Linked DNA regions of Thiocystis violascens DSM 198. The protein of the gene in region 2 binds, or shares a complex with, the protein of the main gene of each other region. Links are inferred from orthologs where the notes say so. Each region holds a gene or a part of one and is shown on either strand. Other genes may lie near its edges. The genes, in order: tig and rpsG.

Region 1 (3,118 bases), 3.9 Mb from region 2 along the record:
CTCCTGCCCGATCACGAACTCATCCAGACGCGCCTTGATCTCGTGCGGCTTGGGCAGGTGGCTGGTGGTCTCGCCAACGTTTTCCTGCATCTCCTCGCGGATAATGTCGTTACAGAGTTCGACGCATTCGTCGCAGATAAACACTGAAGGTCCGGCGATGAGTTTGCGGACTTCATGCTGGCTCTTGCCGCAGAACGAACAGTAAAGCAGTTTGCCTTCGTCGCTCTTGCCGTGATTGTTTCCACTCATCGAAGATGGGTCTCCAGTGGGTCGTTTGAGGACGCAATACCAGCAGTCCCGATCGATGCCTGCTCAATCATAACCATTTGGACTTATATGGCAAGTTCGTTAATGAACGCTTTGTTGCGCGTCACAAATTCGCACACTTGGCGCGCCTGTACGGGGCGCCAAGCATGCTGTCGTGAAAAAAACTCGAATCAGGCTTTGACCGGCGCGGGTCCACGCTCGTTGATGACCTTATCGATCAATCCGTATTCCTGAGCCACTTCTCCGCTCATGAATCGATCGCGCTCGGTGTCCTCGGCGATCTTTTCGATCGGCTGTCCCGTATGCTCGGACAGGATCTGATTGAGTTTGTCTCGGATATAGAGGATTTCGCGGGCATGGATATCGATATCGGTCGCCTGGCCCTGGAAGCCGCCCAGGGGTTGATGGATCATCATGCGCGAGTGCGGCAGACAATAGCGCTTGCCCTTCGCTCCGCCAGCGAGCAGGAGCGCGCCCATGCTCGCGGCCTGGCCGATACACATGGTGCTGACATCGGGGCGGACGAAGCGCATGGTGTCATAGATGGCGAGACCGGCCGTCACCGAGCCGCCGGGGGAATTGATATAGAGGTGGATATCCTTATCCGGATTCTCTGACTCCAGGAACAGGAGTTGCGCGACCACCAGATTCGACATGTGGTCCTCCACCTGACCGACCAGAAAGATGACGCGCTCTTTCAAGAGCCGGGAATAGATGTCGAACGAACGCTCGCCGCGCGCGGTCTGCTCAACGACGATCGGTACCAGCCCGAGCCCTTGGGGCTGCCAGTCGGTACGGCTCTGAGGATTGGTCATGATAGTGGTCTTCACCTGTAACTGAATGATTGCGTGCGCAACGAACCGTTTGGCGATGCTCGCTCGGTTCGCGCGCGACGCGTGACGATCAGAGTTCCGGCGTCGGGTTCGTCAATTCCGCGAAATCGACGGTCTCGTCTTCGACCGTGAGCTGTTCCATCATCAGCTCGACGATTTGATCCTCAAGGACGACCACCTCGACCGCACCAAGACGTTCGCGATCACTGTAATAGTAGTCGACCACCGCCTGCGGCTGATCGTAGGTGGATGCCATCTGCTCGATGATGTCTCGGACCCGTCCGGCATCGACCTTGAGGCTGTGTTCGTTGACGATCTTGCCGAGAATCAACCCCAGCGCCACGCGCCGGCGCGCACCCGCCTCGAACAGCGAAGGCGGCAGATTCAGCTTCGCGCCTCCGAGCGACTGGGCCATCTTCCCGGCCATGGCGTTCATCTCGTTCTCGACCAGCGCGCTGGGCAGATCGAGCGGATTGGCCTCGACCAGCAGATCCATGACCCGTTCCTTAATGCGGGCATTGAGCCGCTCTTTCAATTCCCGCTCCATATTGGCGCGTACGTCGGCCAAAAAGCGGTCCAGATCGCCGTCCTCGACACCGAACGCCTTCGCGAACTCGGCGTCGACAGCCGGCAAGGCGGGTTCGGTCACGGCATCCAGGGTGACCTCGAAGCGGACCGGCTTGCCGGCCAAGTGGGCGGCCTGATAGTCCTCGGGGAAGGTCAGGTCAAGCGTGCGCTGTTCGCCGACGCTCGCGCCGATCAGCGCCTCCTCGAATCCTGGGATCATCCGGCTGGCGCCAAGCTCGATGGTCAAACCGGTCGCTGATCCGCCATCGAAGGCTTCGCCATCCACGGTGCCGGTAAAGGACAGGGTGACCTGATCGCCGCTCTGACAGGGGCGCTCGACCGGCGTCCAGGTCTTGCGCTGAACGCGCAGCCGCTCGACCATCGCATCCAGATCGGCGTCCGTCAGCTCGCACAGGGGACGCTTCAGGCTCTTGCCCGCCAGGGACGCGAGTTCGAACTCGGGCATCACCTCGAAGACCGCCGTATAGCTCAAGCGTTTTTCGTCCAGATCGATCTCCGGCTCGATCCGCGGCATCCCGGCGGGACGCAGGGACGCCTGAGTCAGCGCATCCTCGTAACTGGACTGCACCATCTCGCCGAAGACTTCCTGATGCACCTGACCCGCAAAGCGCTGCCGCAGCACCTTCATCGGCACCTTGCCCGGACGGAAGCCGGGCAGCCGAACAGTCCGCGCCAATTTCTGCAAACGCTTGTCGACTTCAACCTCGACCTGCTCGAACGGCAGATCGATCTTCATCCGTCGCTCAAGCCCCTCGCCCGCTTCCACCGAAACTTGCATTCATTCTCTCCCGTGGGCACCGGCCGAAGCTCCGGTCCGTACCTTGCTGAATTCTGACGCGGACAACGCGCCCGCACCGTTAAAAGCCGTCCAGTATAGCCCGCGGGCGATCAAGGCTCCAAGCGCCATCAGATCACCCTGGAGAAACCGATCGGCCCCGTTTTGGTCGCCAGATAGGCATCGAAGGCCATGCAGATGTTGCGCACCAGCAGGCGTCCGCGCGACAGGATGCGGATCTGGTCCGCGCCGATCTCCACCAGACCATCCTCGGCCATGCCCTGGAGCTTCGCCAGCGCATCGGCGAAATACTCGGCGAACCGGATGTCCCAAGCGGCCTCGGCGGCACGGATATCCAATTGGAAGTGACAGATCAGCTTGGTGATCATGTCGCGCCGGATCAGATCGTCGCGGTTCAGTTCGATCCCGCGGAACACGGACAGATGCCCGGCGTCAATGTCGGCGTAATACTCTTCGAGTTCGCGGCGGTTCTGGCCGTAGGTGTTGTCGATCATACCGATCGAGGTGACGCCGATGCCGATCAGATCGCAGTCGGCATGGGTCGAATAGCCCTGGAAATTGCGGTACAGCGTCCCCGCCTGCTGGGCCAGCGCAAGTTCGTCGTCGGGACGCGCGAAATGGTCCATGCCGATAT
Region 2 (3,284 bases):
GACCGCGACCGCCGGACTGACGGGCAAACTTGGTTTCCTGCTGGACCGTCGAGCGAATGGTCTCGCGATAGCTGACCTGAGGCGCGCCAACATTGGCCTCGACCTTGAACTCGCGACGCATGCGGTCGACGATGATCTCAAGATGCAGTTCGCCCATGCCGGAGATAATGGTTTGACCCGATTCCTCGTCGGTGCGCACCCGGAAGGAAGGATCTTCCTGGGCCAGCTTCGAGAGGGCGATACCCATTTTCTCCTGGTCACTTTTGGTTTTTGGCTCTACGGCTACCGAGATGACCGGCTCGGGGAATTCCATCCGCTCCAACGTAATAATGTTGTTCAGATCGCACAAGGTGTCACCGGTGGTGACATCCTTCAGGCCCACGGCGGCGGCGATGTCGCCCGCGTGAACCTCTTTGATTTCATGACGCTCGTTCGCATGCATCTGCAGGATGCGCCCGATGCGCTCCTTGCGGCCTTTGACCGGGTTGTAGAGCGTATCGCCGGACTTCAGCACACCAGAATAGGCGCGGAAGAAGGTCAGGGTGCCCACGAATGGATCGGTGGCAATCTTGAACGCCAGCGCGGCAAAGGGCGCATTATCGGACGCCGGGCGCTCGGCCTCTGTCTCGTCCCGATCATCCAGAATACCGCGAATCGCCGGAACGTCCAGCGGCGACGGCATGTAGTCGAGCGCGGCGTCAAGCATGGCCTGGACGCCTTTGTTCTTGAAGGCCGACCCGCACATCATGGGAACGATTTCGCTTCTGAGCGTGCGCGCGCGAAGTCCTGCCTGGATTTCCTCATTGGTCAGCGGTTGACCATTCAGGTACTTCTCCATCAGCTCTTCATTCGCTTCGGCCGCGGCCTCGATCATGGCGTCTCGCCACTCATTGCTGAGATCGACGAGATCCTCCGGAATGTCGCGCAGCTCGTATTCCATGCCGCGCGAGGCCTCGTCCCAGTAGACGGCCTTCATCTGGACCAGATCGACGACACCCTTGAAATCCTCTTCCGCACCAATTGGCACCTGAATCGGAACGGCATTGCCGCCGAGTCGGTCCTTGACCTGTTGCACGACGCGGAAGAAATTCGCACCCATGCGATCCATCTTATTGACGAATGCAATGCGCGGAACGCCGTATTTATCGGCCTGACGCCAGACGGTTTCGGACTGAGGCTCAACGCCGCCGACCGCACAGAACACCGCGCAGGCACCATCGAGCACGCGCAACGAACGCTCGACCTCGATCGTGAAATCGACGTGCCCAGGGGTATCGATGATATTGATCCGATACTCGGGGCGCTGGCGGCTCATGCCCTTCCAGAAACAGGTCGTAGCCGCGGACGTGATGGTGATTCCGCGCTCCTGCTCCTGCTCCATCCAGTCCATGGTGGCCGCGCCATCGTGCACTTCACCAATCTTATGGGAGACACCCGTGTAGAACAGGATGCGCTCCGTGGTAGTGGTCTTCCCGGCATCAATGTGCGCCATGATGCCCAGGTTGCGATACCGCTCGATAGGTGTGCTACGTGCCACGACTGAATCCGCCTTGATGAATCTTAAAGAACGCTGAACCAGAGGCTACCAGCGATAATGCGAGAAGGCCTTATTGGCTTCTGCCATACGGTGCGTATCTTCCTTCTTCTTGACGGCGGAACCGCGGGAATCCGCCGCGTCCATCAACTCGCCGGCCAACCGCTGCGCCATGGATTTTTCCGAGCGCTTGCGCGCCGCGTCGATCAGCCAGCGCATGGCGAGCGAATTGCGGCGGGCAGGGCGAACCTCGATCGGCACCTGATAGGTCGCGCCGCCTACGCGCCGGGACTTTACCTCGACGGCCGGACGCACGTTTTCCATAGCCTGCTCCAGCAGCTCAACGGGCTTACCGCCCTTTTTTTCGACAACCTGGTCGAGGGCATGATAAATAATCCGCTCAGCCACGGATTTCTTTCCATCTTCCATCATCATATTGATGAACTTGGTCAACAGCTCGCTTCCGTGCTTGGGATCTGGAAGGACTTGGCGACGGGCGGCTACGCGTCTTCTCGGCATGATCTCTAAGGCTCCGACCTTATTCGTTGAACTGGGCTTGATTCAGGGGGTCGCGAAGCGACCGATGACTCGATTACTTTTTCGGGCGCTTGGCGCCGTACTTGGAACGACCCTGACGCCGCTTTTCGACCCCGGAGGTATCCAGCGTGCCGCGCACCGTGTGATAACGCACGCCAGGCAAATCCTTGACGCGCCCCCCGCGGATCAGAACCACCGAGTGCTCTTGAAGGTTATGGCCTTCGCCGCCGATATAGGTCGCCACCTCGAAGCCATTGGTCAGGCGCACGCGAGCGACTTTTCGCAAGGCCGAATTCGGCTTCTTTGGGGTCGTGGTATACACGCGGGTACAAACGCCACGACGCTGAGGACAGGCCTCAAGAGCGGGCACATTGGTTTTCGTCACGTTCCGCTTGCGGGGCTTCCGGACGAGTTGGTTGATCGTTGCCATGCAATCAGTCTCCAGCGGCGCCCTCGCGCCATCATCACGAGAGTCAAACGACACCTGCACGGCAACTGACCGGCGGAATTGAACGCCAGCACTCGCGCACGAAATGCGATCGATCGACTCGGGGACCGGGCGGATTGCCCAGACCAAGGAACCGGACTAAAAATGAGACTAGCCGGCGCAAAGCCGGCTAGCTAAGACAGAGCAGTATAGGGAGCAAGCTAGAGCCTGTCAACGCTTTCAATCCGTTGACTAACAGGCACGAGCTTGGTTCAACTCGCCTCTGACGTGTTGAGCGCTTTCTTCAATGCTTCTTCCGGACCTTCAACCACATCGGCCTGACCGGATACCTGGCATTCCATCTGACGTCTGCGGCGACGATCCTGATGATGAGACAAACCCGTGCCAGCGGGAATCAGACGCCCGACGATGACGTTTTCCTTGAGCCCAGCGAGCCGGTCGGTTGATCCGCGCACGGATGCCTCAGTCAGCACCCGAGTCGTCTCCTGGAAAGAGGCAGCGGAGATGAAGGACTCGGTCGCCAGCGATGCCTTGGTGATGCCGAGCAGCAGCTGCTCATAGAGCGCGGGCTGCTTGCCTTCGGCCATGACACGCTTGTTCTCGTCCATGAGCACGGAATGCTCCACCTGCTCGCCGCGCAGCAGCCGGGTATCGCCAGGAGCCGTGATCTCGACCTTGCGCAGCATTTGCCGGACGATGACCTCGATGTGCTTGTCGTTGATCTTGACGCCCTGCAACCGATACACGTCCTGAATTTCCTTGACT

What was found.
Region 1: the proteins of rpsG (region 2) and tig are in contact, whole or in part, in a crystal structure (PDB 3GTY), measured with the Thermotoga maritima proteins. The link is inferred for Thiocystis violascens DSM 198 from one-to-one orthologs. Residues at the interface, in WP_004081843.1 of Thermotoga maritima: Lys34, Lys52, Lys55, Glu59, Arg62, Gln63, Glu66, Asn67, Lys69, Val71, Arg95, Ala109, Lys110, Lys111, Gly112, Arg113, Pro114, Glu117, Glu121, Ile124, Ala125, Tyr127, Asn128, Asn129, Thr130, Gly131, Lys135, Asp139, Arg142, Met143; in WP_004081061.1 of Thermotoga maritima: Glu122, Val124, Val129, Leu130, Tyr133, Glu188, Gly259, Ile262, Tyr263, Glu266, Ser270, Glu273, Gln274, Glu277, Arg308, Gln311, Ile312, Ser315, Tyr316, Glu325, Arg329, Arg336, Leu363, Phe366, Trp367, Arg373, Leu377, Arg381, Leu384, Glu387.

What each region holds. Positions count from the first base shown.
Region 1 is NC_018012.1:661,507-664,624, reverse strand. What follows is about bases 319-3,118. They hold tig (trigger factor), read right to left. Parts: upstream 2,467-3,118; coding sequence 1,171-2,466; downstream 319-1,170. Other genes in these bases: hemN (oxygen-independent coproporphyrinogen III oxidase), read right to left, coding at 2,595-3,118; clpP (ATP-dependent Clp endopeptidase proteolytic subunit ClpP), read right to left, coding at 438-1,082. Also shown: ATP-dependent Clp protease ATP-binding subunit ClpX, read right to left, coding at 1-249. UniProt on the Bacillus subtilis protein: Involved in protein export. Acts as a chaperone by maintaining the newly synthesized protein in an open conformation. Functions as a peptidyl-prolyl cis-trans isomerase.
Region 2 is NC_018012.1:4,566,650-4,569,933, reverse strand. Bases 319-3,284 are described here. They hold rpsG (30S ribosomal protein S7), read right to left. Parts: upstream 2,054-3,284; coding sequence 1,583-2,053; downstream 319-1,582. Other genes in these bases: rpoC (DNA-directed RNA polymerase subunit beta'), read right to left, coding at 2,771-3,284; rpsL (30S ribosomal protein S12), read right to left, coding at 2,127-2,501; fusA (elongation factor G), read right to left, coding at 319-1,537. Also shown: more of fusA, read right to left, coding at 1-318.